Linked DNA regions of Halohasta litchfieldiae. The main gene of each other region encodes a partner of the protein of the gene in region 2 in a complex. Links are inferred from orthologs where the notes say so. Each region holds a gene or a part of one and is shown on either strand. Other genes may lie near its edges.

What was found.
Region 1: the proteins of tuf (region 2) and HALTADL_RS16950 are in contact, whole or in part, in a crystal structure (PDB 7CSL), measured with the Pyrococcus horikoshii proteins. The link is inferred for Halohasta litchfieldiae from one-to-one orthologs. Residues at the interface, in WP_010885563.1 of Pyrococcus horikoshii: Val16, Lys20, Ser21, Lys62, Arg65, Glu66, Arg67, Gly68, Val73, Ala74, His75, Ile88, Asp89, Ala90, Pro91, Gly92, His93, Asp95, Phe96, Lys98, Asn99, Gly103, Ala104, Asp227, Val228, Tyr229, Ile231, Val234, Val237, Val239; in WP_010884146.1 of Pyrococcus horikoshii: Phe4, Leu6, Val7, Val9, Arg11, Met13, Pro14, Thr15, Asp16, Pro17, Leu38, Ala39, Lys40, Glu44, Pro45, Ile46, Ala47, Phe48, Gly49, Leu50, Tyr56, Leu58, Arg60, Asp61, Glu62, Glu63, Tyr65, Ser66, Phe67, Asp68.

The regions. Positions count from the first base shown.
Region 1 is NZ_CP024845.1:3,319,211-3,326,452, reverse strand. What follows is about bases 2,508-5,396. They hold HALTADL_RS16950 (elongation factor 1-beta), read right to left. Parts: upstream 4,141-5,396; coding sequence 3,874-4,140; downstream 2,508-3,873. Other genes in these bases: HALTADL_RS16930 (transcription initiation factor IIB), read right to left, coding at 5,280-5,396; HALTADL_RS16935 (cold-shock protein), read right to left, coding at 4,945-5,139; HALTADL_RS16940 (hypothetical protein), read left to right, coding at 4,432-4,881; HALTADL_RS16945 (HVO_2753 family zinc finger protein), read right to left, coding at 4,141-4,320; HALTADL_RS16955 (FKBP-type peptidyl-prolyl cis-trans isomerase), read left to right, coding at 3,328-3,801. In the rest of the region: HALTADL_RS16980 (hypothetical protein), read right to left, coding at 1-10; HALTADL_RS16975 (hypothetical protein), read right to left, coding at 105-608; HALTADL_RS16970 (DsbA family oxidoreductase), read left to right, coding at 732-1,367; HALTADL_RS16965 (SDR family NAD(P)-dependent oxidoreductase), read left to right, coding at 1,418-2,320; more of HALTADL_RS16960, read left to right, coding at 2,402-2,507; more of HALTADL_RS16930, read right to left, coding at 5,397-6,233; HALTADL_RS16925 (METTL5 family protein), read left to right, coding at 6,593-7,219. UniProt on the Methanocaldococcus jannaschii protein: Promotes the exchange of GDP for GTP in EF-1-alpha/GDP, thus allowing the regeneration of EF-1-alpha/GTP that could then be used to form the ternary complex EF-1-alpha/GTP/AAtRNA.
Region 2 is NZ_CP024845.1:637,480-644,824, reverse strand. The notes cover bases 2,847-5,838. They hold tuf (translation elongation factor EF-1 subunit alpha), read right to left. Parts: upstream 4,980-5,838; coding sequence 3,714-4,979; downstream 2,847-3,713. Other genes in these bases: HALTADL_RS03190 (DUF7345 domain-containing protein), read left to right, coding at 5,204-5,838; rpsJ (30S ribosomal protein S10), read right to left, coding at 3,406-3,717; HALTADL_RS03205 (rhomboid family intramembrane serine protease), read right to left, coding at 2,847-3,023. Also shown: HALTADL_RS03225 (hypothetical protein), read left to right, coding at 95-484; HALTADL_RS03220 (hypothetical protein), read left to right, coding at 477-1,037; HALTADL_RS03215 (hypothetical protein), read right to left, coding at 1,040-1,228; HALTADL_RS17160 (hypothetical protein), read left to right, coding at 1,386-2,105; more of HALTADL_RS03205, read right to left, coding at 2,460-2,846; more of HALTADL_RS03190, read left to right, coding at 5,839-6,364; HALTADL_RS03185 (hypothetical protein), read left to right, coding at 6,484-7,345. UniProt on the Methanocaldococcus jannaschii protein: GTP hydrolase that promotes the GTP-dependent binding of aminoacyl-tRNA to the A-site of ribosomes during protein biosynthesis.

The DNA.
Region 1 (7,242 bases), 2.7 Mb from region 2 along the record:
TGGTATTCATTCCCATTCCCGTTCGATGAAGAACCTCAAAAGCTGTTTGGCAGCACGGCTTGGTAGGCTGTCGCTACCGTCACGAATAGTTCGGCAGGCAGTCGCTACCGCCGTACTACGGCGTCGACGATCCCGACTGTCTGTCCAACCCCAACCAATCCAAGCCCGACGAGTCCTGATCCAACGCCTGCCAGCGAGAGTGTATAAATAACCGCGCCAAGCCCGCTGAGCGCGGCACTACCCATATAAATGGTCGACGCGTCGGTGAGTTGTCGACCCGTGTAGGCCAACCCGGCGGCGGGCAGCAGCATCCAGCCGACGAGACTCGTCGTTAAGAGGGCCTCGGAGGCGGTCGACACGAGAAAACCCGCGATACCAGCGAGCGTGATACCGAGGCCGACGACCATCACCGCCCGCCAGCCAGCGAGCGCGCCGGTCGACATGTCGTTCCAGCCGGTCGCGAGGAAGAACGTAATAAAGGCCGCCATCACGAGATGGGCGATGAAGATCGACCGCGAACTAACGATGTCGACCTGTGCGCCCATGACAAAAAGCCACGCCGACGGGACGAGTAGTCCGGGACCGCTCTCACGGAGCAACTGTAGCATAATATAGCGTTTGTATCTGGGTTATAAAGAATATCCGTCGACAACCTCTCCGACCGACCCGGTTGTGCAGCACCGAAACACGCCAACCGCCTGCTTTTCCCTCCGAGTACACAACAACAGCCGATGAGTACCTCACAATCCGAACCGATCACGGTGTACTCGGACTACGTCTGTCCGTTCTGTTATCTCGGCCGCGAGTCGCTGTCGCGGTATCAGGAGCGCAGAGATGAGGAGTTAGCAATTAACTGGCAGCCGTTCGATCTCCGGCGCGGCAAGCGCAACCCCGATGGAACCATCGACCACTCGGTCGACGACGGCAAGGACGACGACTACTACGCACAGGCCAAAGAGTCCGTCCGCCGCCTGCAGGAAAAATACGACGTCGACATGACACTCGAACTCGCGACCGACGTCGACTCGTTTAACGCCCAGATTGCCTCCTACTACGTCGCCGAACACTACCCCTACGAGACGTGGCTCGATTTCGATGTCGCCATCTTCGAGGCGCTCTGGGAGGACGGACGGGATATCGGCGACGAGGACGTGCTGGCCGACCTCGCCGAAGCTGTGGGCGTCGACCCCGAGGAGATTCGGGACGCACTCGACGACGAGACGCTTCGGGAGCAGATCGAAGCCGAGTGGTCGACCGCCCAACAGCAGGGCGTCACCGGCGTCCCGACGTTCGCCTACGAGGGCTATTCGGCCCGCGGTGCAGTTCCACCCGAACAGCTCCAGCGATTGGTCGAAGGCGTCAACTAAGCCGCGAGAGGGCGATGTTTCTTTGACTGTTCGGCTCGTTATCATACCAAATGGCACACCAACCGGAGACGCTGGCAGACGTGAGTGATGTCGATCTCTCGGGCACACACGCGCTCGTCACGGGGTCGACGAGCGGTATCGGCCGCGAGACGGCACTGGCACTCGGTCGACTCGGCGCGAACGTGATGGTCCATGGCCGCGACGAGTCGGCCGGACAGGCGGTCGTCGACGAACTCACCGATCTCGGCCGCGATGCGACATTCACGAAGGCGGATTTCGCCAGCGTCGACGAGATCCAACAGCTGGCGGCGGCAGTCGAGGCGTGGACTAACGAACTGGATTTCCTCCTCAACAACGCCGGTGGCCTCTTTCGAGACGGCCAACTGACTGATCTCGGCGTCGAATACACGTTCCATGTCAACCATCTCTCGCCGTATCTGCTGACTGCCGAACTCCTGGCAACACTCACCGACGACGCCCGCATCATCACCACCGCCTCCGGTGCCCATCGCGGCGTAAGCCTTGATTTCGAGGCGATGCGGTCGGTCGACTCCTACTCCGGATTCAAGGCCTACCAACGCTCCAAACTCGCCAACGTCCTGTTTTCGACCGAGTTAGCGCGTCGACTCGAACAGACTGACAGATCAATTACGTCCAACTCGTTCCATCCGGGTGCGATTCCCGGCAGTGGCTTTTCGCGGTTTTTGCCCGGCCCGCTGCCTAAACTGTTCGCCGCGCTGGATCGACTCCCGATGACCACCACTGTCGCCGAGGGTGCTGCAACGGCGGTGTATCTGACGGCTTCCCCCGACGTCGACAGCGTGTCGGGCCAGTATTTCGCCGACTCTGAGCAGAAACAGCCCTCGAAGGCGGCCCGCGACCGGACGACCCAGCGTCGACTCTGGGAACTGAGTGCTGAACTGTTGGATATCGATGAACCACTTGCCGAATGAGGGGTGTGAGCCTATCGATCTCGCGGCTTGTCTATCGAGACGTTCAACAACGCTGAAGATGGTTCGGGGATAGATTAGCCCATGATCGGGCAACTACTAGATTCTCTCAGAGAGCCGGCCCACACCGGCTCCCGCCGCTGTTGGCCGTGTACGGCACTCAACGGTGTCTTAGTCGGGATCGCTGCACTGTTGGTCGGCCGCCGGTGGCGGTCGCTCGCCGGAGTGGTCGTTCTCGGAGTAGGGGGGCTCCTCATCGCCCTTCGTGGCTACGTCGTTCCGTACACACCCACAGTTGCGCCACGGATCGTCGACCGACTTCCCGTCGATATCGGCTTCGGTCATTCCCAGTCAACAGAGCCCTCCGAGTCGCTTGCGGCAGCCGACGATCCCGAAGCGTTACTCGGAACGTTGCTCGCTGCGGGGGTTCTCGTGGGCGACCAACAGCTGTACCTCGACGAGGAGTTCGCCGACAGGTGGCAACGAGAGATGGCCACCCTTCGAGACAGGACGGACAGTGAGATCGCCGCTGGGGCCGCCGAGGCTGTCCCCTTCGACGCAGAGCCGACGGTTTCGGGCGAGCGACTACTCGTCGCAGGCCAGCGGGACGCGTGGCTCAGCCGCCCGGTTGCCATCGCCGAGACCGCAGGAATCGAAGCCCTCGTCTCAACCGGCCTCGACCGCGAGACTGCGACGAGCGCCGTCGAACCGTTGCGGATGTTCCTGCCGGTCTGTCCGGACTGTGGGGGAACTGTCGATGAGTCGACGATCCGAAACTGCTGTGGCGGGACCAAGGGAGTGTACGACCAACCTGACCGTGAGGTGATCGCCTGTTCGGACTGTGGGTCGATCCTCTACGAACTCCACCCCCTCGACGAATCCTCGGGGTGAACCGCCCGGCGATTATCTACGGCTCACACAGCCCGGCGACTATCTACGGCTCACACAGCCCGGACGATATCGATCAGTCGACCGACCGACTTTATTGGCAGGCTATCTGACCCCTACGTATGAGTCTTGAAACGGGCGACAGCGTCACAATCGAGTACGTCGGACGATTCGAGGACGGCAGCGTGTTTGACACCTCTCGCTACGAAGTCGCCGAGGAACACGGGCTTGTCGAGGCACAGGAAAACGAGGAAGACGACTACGGGCCACTGTCGTTTACGGTCGGCGAGGGTGACGTCATCGAGGGACTCGATGAGGCAGTCGTCGGGATGACCGAGGGCGACGAGGATTCGGTTACGATCCCGCCCGAAAAGGGGTACGGCGAGTTCAACTCCGACTGGGTCCGGGAGTACGACCCCCAGACGTTCGAGGGGATGGTCGGCAATCCCCCCGAGGTCGGCATGCACGTCCACGCCGAAAACGGCCTGCACGGCGACGTGACCGCGGTTCGAGAGGAGTTCGTCGAGGTCGACTTCAATCACGAACTCGCGGATACGACGCTCGTCTTCGATATCGAAATCGTTGGCGTCTGGTAGGCTGTTCTGACTCCACCTGCACAGCAGTGACTAACGAGTGAACACGGCAAAACAGCGCGAAAAAATGACGGCTTAAACGCGGCCGACGTTTTCGACGGAGATACTTTCGACGCCCTCGACTTCGCCGAAGGCCTCTTCGACGACTTCGGTGCCACCGGCACCGTCGGCGACGATCACCGTCGGCAGCAGGGCGACGAGGCCGAAGGCGACGTCGTCACGCTCAAAGCCGTTGATCTGTGCGCCCTCGGGGAGGGAGGCTTCGAGTTTCTCTTGGAGCTCGTCGAGGTCGATGTCCGGACTCTGCGGCATGACCTTGATTTTGGCGGCGACTTTCCCCATCTATGGCCCCCGGAACCCACAGTCGGGACACTCATAGAGGTTGCTCTGCTTGCGGCATTTGGCACAGCGGTGGATATCGGCACCGCAGTCCGGACAGCTAAACGAGGCAGCGTTCGTTCCTGAGACGTTGATGCCACAGGAAACACACTGGCGCTCGGAATCTTGTGCGGATTCGCTCATACTCCTACTCACCGGAGCGCGGCTTTTAACGATTGTCTTTCAGCCGCCATCCCGCAGCTGTTCTTCGCTCGACGCGGAAACGGTTTCCCGCTGTCGACCCAAGGGATAGCTATGCCAGACGAGAGTGCTGACCGGGAGGCCGATCCCACAGCGGCAGGCACCGACGATCCCGGCGTGATTCGCTCGATTGCGGTCACCGTCGACGATGTCGTCACCGCACTGGAGGCCAACCGGAGCGCCGACCGCAGCGCAGTGCTCCGGGTCACGCCGCCGTTCGCCGGTCGGATGCGGGCCCGGATTCACGTCGCCGGTGGTGAGGGGTCCTACGAGGGAGACGCCGAGGCGATCCACATCGATCCCGAGTCGCTCGTCGTCGACGTCCCGGAGTATCCAACTGCCGATGAGATGGCTGGAGGCGAGGCCGACCTCAAGGCGCGTCGACACCGACACACCGAGCGTGTCGAACAGTGGCGCGAGACCGTCAGCGAGCGGCTCGGCGACGAGGTGACGCTTGCGACCGCCTCCGGATCGGTCGACGTGCGAGTGGTCGCACTCGGCTAACCCACGCGCTATCGACAGAGGGCAGTCGCTCAGGGTGGCGAAAAATGGAGGAAGGGTAGTCTGTTAGACGCGTTGGAGGTTTTTGGCGCGGGGGCCTTTCTCCGCTTCGACGATGTCAAACTCGACGTCCTCACCCTCTTCGAGGTCAGGGCCGCCGACGTCTTCCATGTGGAAGAACACGTCGTCATCCGCGTCGTCCGTTTCGATGAATCCGTAACCGCCTGTGTCGTTAAAGAACGCAATCGTACCTTTTGCCATTCGCAATTACTCCATGCAAGAGAACAACTCTCACACACATATGTCTATGGGTTACATATCAGACATACCTTCCCCGTCGACGAGTGTGTCACTCCGGGAGTAACAACGACGGCTGCAGAATGCTTCGGGGGTGAGCGGCGTTAGCGGAAGCCCATCGCTTCGATCTGTTCTTGGTAGCGGTTCCGGATAGTGACCTCCGTGACTTGGGCAACGTCGGCAACCTCACGTTGGGTCTTCTTCTCGTTGCACAGCAGGGAGGCCGCATAAATTGCGGCGGCAGCAAAGCCAGTTGGCGATTTCCCCGAGAGCAGGCCCTGTTCGGCCGAGACGTCGATGATCTCGGTGGCTTTGGCCTGTACTTCCTCCGAGAGTTCGAGCGAGGAAGCGAACCGCGGTACGAACTGTTTGGGGTCGACCGGCCGGAGTTCGAGGCCCAACTCTTGGGAAATGTAGCGATACGTTCGACCGATCTCCTTTTGGGGGACTCGGGAGACCTCCGCGACCTCGTCGAGGGAGCGTGGAATGCCCTCCTGTCGACAGGCCGCGTACAGCGCGGCGGTCGCAACGCCCTCAATGGAGCGACCGCGAATGAGGTCCTCGTTGAGCGCCCGGCGATAGATGACCGACGCGACCTCCCGTACCGACCGCGGGACGCCGAGTGCGGAGGCCATTCGGTCGATCTCACTGAGTGCGAACTGCAGGTTACGCTCGCCCGCATCCTTTGTTCGGATTCGCTCCTGCCATTTGCGGAGCCGGTGCATCTGGCTCCGCTTTTCCGAGGACAGCGACCGCCCGTAGGCGTCTTTGTCCTTCCAGTCGATGGTCGTCGTCAGCCCACGGTCGTGCATCGTCTCGGTGATCGGCGCGCCGACGCGTGATTTGCTCTGTCGTTCGGAGTGATTGAACGCCCGCCACTCCGGGCCGCGGTCGATCTGCTGCTCGTCAAGCACCAACCCACAGTCATCACAGACCAACTCACCCTGATCGGCATCCGTGATGATCTCGTCTGAGCCGCACTCGGGACAGTTGAGGGTTTCGTCCGACTGCTGCTCCGATTCTCGCTCTTCTTGGCGCTGCCTGCTCGGACGTTCCATTATAACTTTTGTGGTTCGGGTCTTATTTAAATGTTTGTGAAATAAAACGGACTTGTCGCATGCAATAAACGTCAGACAATGCGATATCGATGTCGGCAGATTCGCCTGAGACGGCCGATATCAGCACATAGAGAGACATTCGGTTGGTGGCCTGACTGACCGGAATGATGTCGTCTACTAAATGGATTGTTCGGTGGGAATATATGCTTTGAGTTACTGTTTCAGTGTGGTTGTGATCGGTTGTACCACTGACTACTCCTGATGCAACACTTTTGAGTCGACGGGATGTAGACAGCCCATGATCTCTCCGGGAGTCGAACCCAACTGTGACCGGCGCTGGCCGGTCGGGGGCTGTTGAGATGGCGACCAAACGCGAACTCGAAGGCCAGTTGGCGGTCGTCGCCGGCTTCGAGAACCCGCGGGCGTCGCTCGAACAGTATCCTACCCCACCCGAACTCGCCGCTCATGTGATCCATCTGGCTGATCTCCACGGCGATATCGAGAACCGGACCGTCGTCGACCTCGGGGCAGGGACGGGAATGTTTAGCTTGGGTGCTGCACTTCGCGGTCCCGAGCGGGTGATCGCCCTCGAACTCGATGGGCCGCCGCTCCGGACGGCCGTCGAAAACAGAAAACGGGTCGGAACCACGACGCCGGTTCACTGGCTGCAGGCCGACGCCACCCAGCCGCCGCTCCGTCTCGACGAGCCGGTGACGGTCGTGATGAACCCGCCGTTCGGGGCCCAAAACGGACAGGCGGGTGCTGATCGGGCGTTTCTGAAAACCGCCGCCGAGATCGCTGCGGTCTCCTACTCGGTCCACAATGACGGGAGTCAGGAGTTCATCGAAGCGTTTGCGGCCGACAACGGCGGCGAGGTGACCCACGGGTTCGCCGCCGAGTTCGAGGTTCACAAGCAGTTTGACCACCACACAGAGGGTCGACGGGAGATCGAAACCGAAGTGTATCGGATCGAATGGAATCAGTAGCCCGTCGGTTCAGAATGCATGTG
Region 2 (7,345 bases):
GGTAATCGTGTCGGTGAGATGGGGTGTATCGGCCCAATGCTTCCGACCGATTCTCACCACCAGAGCTATTTGTGTGTAAGATCTACACATGACTATGGTTGCAGAGGACAAAACCCGCGTCGACTTCAATGCGCCATCGTCGCTGGTTGAGCAGGCCGACACCATCGCCGACCTTCGTGGCGTTTCTAGGACGCAACTCCTCACCGAGGCGTTGCAAAGCGAGATCGAGGAGGTGGCGAGTGATCGGACATTCCGCGGTCGACTGGCTGACGCCTACTACGCCGAGGAGGTCGCGTTCGATGTCGTCGAATCGGTGCTCGGCACCGAGGCAGCAATGCGGATGAAGCTCCTTCGAGAGTCGCTGGACCGGGAGCCGCCAGAGCCGCAGTTGGCGGGCTCGCTGCCGACCGACAAGGAGTTCTACGAGGGTGACGTTCCGGAGTGGACACCCGAGGAGTCGACGGACGCAGAGACGCATGGATAAGCAGGCCACCATCGTCGTCGACACGAACGTCCTGCTGAACCTTGCGACGCCAGTCGTCGACAGCCGCCCGATGGCCCCAACTGGCGCAGATCCGTTGAAGACAGTGCTGTCCGTATACGATGTCCACGTTCCGGACAGCGTACTCGGCGAGGTGACCGACGCGACTGGTGGTGATGATCTCCTCGCGGCGGCCGCGGAGCTGGTGTTGCAGGCCGCTAACTATCTGACGACCCACGATGTCGACGGAGCCATCGCAGAGCCCCTCAACTACGGGTTGGATCAGGGCGAATCACATGGCATCTGGCTTGCGAACGAACTGGAGGCGGCGATGTTCGTGACCGACGAGTTCAACACGACCAACTACCTGTTCGTCTCGCTGGCACTTGCAGACCGGAACCGGCTGTTTACGACGCCGCATCTACTGTGTGTGCTGGCCGACTACGAGGTTGTGAGTCGTGAGTATGTCGACGCTGTGTTGACGTACTACTGTGAGACGAAGGGGTGGGAACCGGGGTACATCGATCAGTTGCGGCGGGCATTTCTTTCTGAGTAGAATCAGGTCAGCGCTGTTTCGGGTCGTCGACCGCCGTCACTGCACGGACTCCATCTCGTCGGGCTGAGGGTTTCGAGGGCTTCCGCACCGTACTGCTCGTCTGCAGTTTCGTGGTATCGATGGCGTTCGTACGCGCTCCGGATCCGGTCGTCGACGTCGGTGATTACCCAGAATGGCTGTTTGTGTCGCATGAGCCCGCGGGCTTTCAATCGTGAGAGGATAGCACTCCCAAACAGGTTACTAACTATAGACTGAAATAGAAACGAGTTGCTATATTTTGTAACGACCATATAATCTAATCCCAAAAGCCCCAAACCCTCTTAATGAAGAACTACATTATTCCAAGTTGTGACAACTCCAAGACTGTGGGGTGAATTGGATATATCTGACTTCTTAGCGGTGCGTACCGCTATTTTAGAAGTATCAAAGAAATCATTTAATATGGCCACTTTAGATCGCTTAAGTTCCAAAGAGTCTATTGAACAAGAACGAAAAAATGCTAAAGAAGCCGGTCGAAGAGCCGAAAGATTTGATCCTCACAGTTTGATTTTCAATCTGATAGACTGGATTTCGGTTAGAAAAAGGGCTGTTATGTTGATTGTTGCAACAGCAGGACTTATTGCACATTTTGGTCTAGGAGTATCTGAAGAAAACATAGTAACTACCATTTCTACAATATCCTCTCCAATTTTTATTCTGGGGATCTCGGGAGTCATATTGTATGTAATTTGGAATTTTTATATTCTCTTACTGCGTTACAATAGGAAAGCTATTCAGAATATTAATAAGCGCATACGATATTCTGACCAGAGAATAGAGGATGAGACGTCTGTAGAAAATATCAGAGCATATCGTCGATGGAACAGTATCTTGACTAACAATAGTTCGTTATTATGCATAATTATTTTAACATTTACTAGATCGTTTGCTCCATCAATATTTTCTATTGGTACAGAGGCGTCAAACGATTGGGTTCCAGAGTATGTAAATGTGAGAATATCAAACATTATTGAAGAGAATGGAAAAGAAAACAACGATAATTCAAATAATCATGATAAAAACAATTAATTAAAGATAATACCATCAGACCACCTATTAGAAATTTGGTTAGTAATCCTGCATAAGAGTGTAGTATCTTAGAATCTATGTCCTCAGCCACAGCCGTAGTGTGCGACCGACTTCTGGGGCGATTCCGACAAAAAGTCACTAATAGACGGCCAAAATTACGATACTAACTATCAGAAACGTAGATAGCAATGTCAAGCCGTCGTCCTCTGATTCTATGGAGTCGGATAGAATTTAGATGGACTCGCTGGGATTTGAACCCAGGGCCTCTTCCTTGCGAAGGAAGCGATCTACCGCTGATCTACGAGCCCGCACCCGAAAGAAGTCGACTCCCGCACTTGTAGTTTCTGTTTCGCCCTACCGGTCCAACACGCCAGCCGCGCCAGCCAGCAACCCGAGCAGGAGTCCGGTAAAGTGGGCCACCAGCGCGACGCCCGGTCGACCAGTCGCCACTGTCACCACAAGCGCCGCCAGCGCGAACAACCCGAACTGCGCCCGCGGCGAGAGTCGCACACGATCCAACAGCGACGCCGTCACGACGTTCCCGGCCAGCAGGTAGCCGAACAGCCCGAACACCGCCCCGCTCGCGCCCAGCACCGCCGTGGCCGGACCGATCACGCCACTCAGCACGACCTGTGTGATCCCCGCCAGCGCACCAACCGTGAGGAAAAACAGGTGGAACTGCCAGCGAGTGGTCCGGCGCTCGACCAGCAGCCCGCCGAGCAGCAGCGCGAGGCTGTTCGAAAGCAGATGGCCAATTGAGGCGTGGGCGTACACACTCGTCACGATGGTCCACGGGCTGGTGGTCAGCGGCGGCGCGAGCACGAACAGCCCGACAAGGCCGACGAGCGCAGCGACACCTTGGAGGGCAAAGACGATCAGGAAGAGACCAAGCGTCTCCAGCGTAGGACTCCGCGTCATACACTGGGTTGGTCGACCAGCCTCAAAAACAACCCTGTGGCTCAGGAGAAAGTACCTACTCTAGGCATGTGAACGTAAACGCCCAGAAAGCCCGGACCCAGTCGACCCTTTCAATCCCGCCCGATGGCGGCTGATAAACTGCATTCCTGGCGGATGAAACGGCGAGAGCATCGAGGGCTTTCTGGTCGTTTACAGTCGACACTCCAAATCAAGAATCACCAATCGACACACCGACCTCGTATACACCAGCAGCTCACGAGTATCAAAACAAAACGGAATAGTGAGGCGCGGGACGCCTTAGCGCCGCGGAGTTCGGTCGCAGATCGACGAACGAGCCGCGACCGCTCGGTACGGGAGATCAGTCCCGAATAGACGATCCGTCTTAGTCTTCGAGGACGATCTCGATGCTCACGTCGTTCGGAACCTGCACACGCATGAGCTGACGGAGCGCACGTTCGTCGGCATCCAGATCGATGAGCCGTTTGTGAACGCGCATCTCCCAGTGCTCCCACGTGGCGGTCCCTTCGCCGTCTGGCGACTTCCGCGATGGGATGTTGAGCTTCTTGGTCGGCAGAGGGATCGGGCCACTCAGCGTGACACCGGTCTTGTCTGCGATCTCTCGGACATCGTCACAGATGTTGTCGAGATCCTCGGGGTGCGTGCCAGCGAGGCGGACGCGTGCTTGCTGCATTATCGCTCGTTGACTTCGAGCACTTTGCCTGCTGCGATGGTCTGACCCATGTCACGGACAGCGAAGCTGCCGAGTTCAGGGATCTCGCCGGATGGCTCGATGCTGAGCGGTTTCTGTGGCCGAACGGTCACGATTGCGGCGTCGCCGGACTTGATGAAGTCAGGCTCTTCTTCTGCGACCTCACCCGTGGCGGGGTCGAGCTTCTGATCGATGGACTCGATCGTACAGGCGACCTGTGCGGTGTGGGCGTGGAAGACAGGCGTGTAGCCAGCCGTAATCACCGATGGGTGCTGCATCACGACGAGCTGAGCCTGGAACGTCTCGGCAACGCTTGGTGGGTCGTCGGCCGGCCCACAGACGTCACCGCGGCGGATGTCGTCCTTGCCGATGCCACGGACGTTGAATCCGACGTTGTCACCGGGACCGGCGCTTGGCACCTCTTCGTGGTGCATCTCGACGGTCTTGACTTCGCCACCGACGTCCGATGGCTGGAAGGAGACGTTGTTACCTGCTTCGAGCGTTCCGGTCTCGATACGTCCCACTGGGACCGTACCGATGCCGGAGATCGTGTAAACGTCCTGAATTGGGAGTCGGAGCGGCGCGTCTGTCGGCGGCTCGACTTCCGGCAGGTCGTTCAGTGCTTCGAGGAGGGTGTGACCGTCGTACCAGTCAGTTTCCTCGGAGCGCTCCGAGATGTTGTCACCCTCGAACGCCGAGATCGGGATGAACTCTGCGTTGTCGGTCTGGAAACGGACCTGTTTGAGGAGCTGCGTGACCTCCTCTTTGACATCGTTGTAGCTGTCTTCTTTGTAATCAACAAGGTCCATCTTGTTGACACCGATGATGAGCTCGTTGATACCGAGCGTTCGGGCGAGGAACACGTGCTCGCGGGTCTGCGGGGCGACACCGTCGTCGGCTGCGACGACGAGCACCGCGTTGTCAGCCTGCGAGGCACCGGTGATCATGTTCTTGACGAAGTCCCGGTGGCCTGGACAGTCTACAATCGTGAAGTAGTATTTGTCCGTGTCGAATTCCTGATGGGCGATGTCGATGGTGACACCACGCTCTCGCTCCTCTGCGAGGTTGTCCATCACGTAGGCGAACTCGAATCCACCCTTGCCTTTCTCTTCGGCTTCTTCTTTGTGCTGTTCAATCACGTGCTCGGGGACGGATCCTGTCTCGTACAGGAGGCGTCCGACGAGCGTGCTTTTGCCGTGGTCGACGTGGCCAATGATGGCCAAGTTCTGGTGCGGTTTCTCACTCATGGTAAGTAACGCGCTAAGGCGCTCTGTGGGGATTCTTTTGACTGATTGCCGTAAAACCATTTCGATACGTCTGCCCAACAAGCCCCGCGCCCTCTTGCGGTTTGTGCGAGCAAGTGACACACACAGCACGAGTATCCTGCTGGTCGACACCAACTGAATCGCCGGTAGCTCCCCGCCACCCTACCACGGACTACTTTTAACCCTCCGTGAATGTAGCCTGTGTAATGAACGCTGGCCGTCGCGGACTGCTGGTCATCTGTCTCGTGGTTGCAGTCACGGCTCTCGGCGGGATGACACTCCTCGCCGACCCCGTCGACGCCCAATCGGAGTCGCCGCTCCTCCAACAGATAGATCTCGAAACCGATACCGTGCGGATCGGGATCGATCTCTACGAAGACGGTTCGGCGACGTGGACCATCGAGTTCTGGAGTGCGCTCGAAACCGACGACCGAACGGCGGCCTTCGAGTCGTTACAGGACGATATTCAAGCAAATCCGGCCAACTTCACGGGATCGTTCGCCGACAGTATCAACGGCACAGTCGACGCCGCCCGCGCGTCGACCGGCAGAGAAATGACGGCCTCGAATTTCACCGTCGCCACCGAGCGACAGACCCTCGGCCGCGAGTACGGGGTCGTCAGCTACTCCTTCGAGTGGACCGGCTTCGCCCGCGTCGAGGGCGAGAAACTCCACGCCGGCGATGCCATCGAGGGGCTGTATCTCGATGACGGAACCCGGCTCCTCGTCAGTTGGCCCGCGGAGTACGAGCCGCAGTCAGTAACCCCGGAGCCTGACGACCGACGCGATACCGCAGTCATCTGGCAGGGTGCCAACACCGAGTTCGTCGACGGCGAACCACGCGTCGTCGTCGCCCCAGCCGGAATCGGTCTCGGACCGATTGCCGGTGTGTTAGGCATCCTTGTCGTCCTCGCGGGCCTCGGTGGCTGGCTCTACCGTCGACGGTCGACTGCGACCACGACCGATTCGGCGGACGGCACACCGACCCCCAACGCCGACGCGACGGCGACCAAGTCGGCGGCCGCATCGACGACTGACGCGGCCGATGCCCCCGAGGAGACGGACGATACAGCCGAGCTGGAGTCGACTGAGTCAGCAGAGACCGACCAGTCATCGGAGACTGAGTCGGCAGATTCCGAACCGGACACGTCGCTGTTGAGCAACGAGGAGCAGGTCATGCAGCTGCTCGAAGCCAACGGCGGCCGGATGAAACAGCAAACGGCTGTCGAGGAACTCGACTGGACAGACGCCAAGACCAGCAAGGTGGTAAGCGGGATGCGCGAAGCGGGAACCATCGAGTCGTTCCGGATCGGCCGCGAAAACGTTCTCACAACGCCCGAAGACGATTTGGGCGAGATCAACGAGTGAGCGACAGGTAACAGGCGGCTAATCGGCAGACTGCGGCGGGATAAAAAGTGATCGAAAAACGGGGAAAATGGACGATAACACTGCCAGTATATATCATGATACAGGACAAACGTGGAGCTATGATGAAACGGATCGGGGCGATACTCATGACGGTTGCAGTTGCCGGCGCGCTACTGGCAGTGCCGCTTGGAGTCTCGGCAGCCACCGCCGCACAGACCGAGACGACCACCGGGGCGAACAGTTCAATCGCCCCCGGTGAACGGCTGGCGGGGACAGTCGGCGTCCAACAGGCGGCCGTCGACGGCAATCTCTCGGAGCGGACCTACGAGGTGCGACTCCGAAACGCCGACAGTGACGAACAGCGGGCCGATATCGTCGCCGATCGACGCGACGAGATCGAACGCCGGCTCTCGGAACACAGAGCCGAGCTCGATGAGCTCCGAGCGGCCCGAGATGCCGGAAACATCAGCGAGGGAACCTACCGTGCGAGGGTGGCAACGGTCGCGGCCGAAAAATCAGGTACTGAACGGTCGGCAGCACAAGCCGGAGCGACCGCCCGCCAGCTTCCCGATGCCGTCCTCAACGAACGCGACATCAGCGTGACGGCCCTCGATGAGCTCCGCACCGATGCCAGCGAACTCGGTGGCCCGGAGACCGCCGAAATCGCACGAGAGATCGGCGGTCGAAACGGGAACGGTGCGGCCGCCGGTGGGGGTACAGTCGCCAATGGCGGTGCAGCTGCCGGTGACCGTCCCGGAGGCGTGCCTGACGAACGCCCCGCTGGAGACGAACCTGACAGTGAGGACCGTCCCGGGGCAAGCACAGTCGACGACACGGGAGAGACGATATCGGAGGGAAACGCGAACGGTGACCGAGCGGCAAGCGACACCGGGGCTCCAAGCGATGATGGGTCACCTAGCGATGAGAGAACATCCAGCAATAATGGAGCATCCACCGGTGATCGCTCTCCCAGCGATTCCC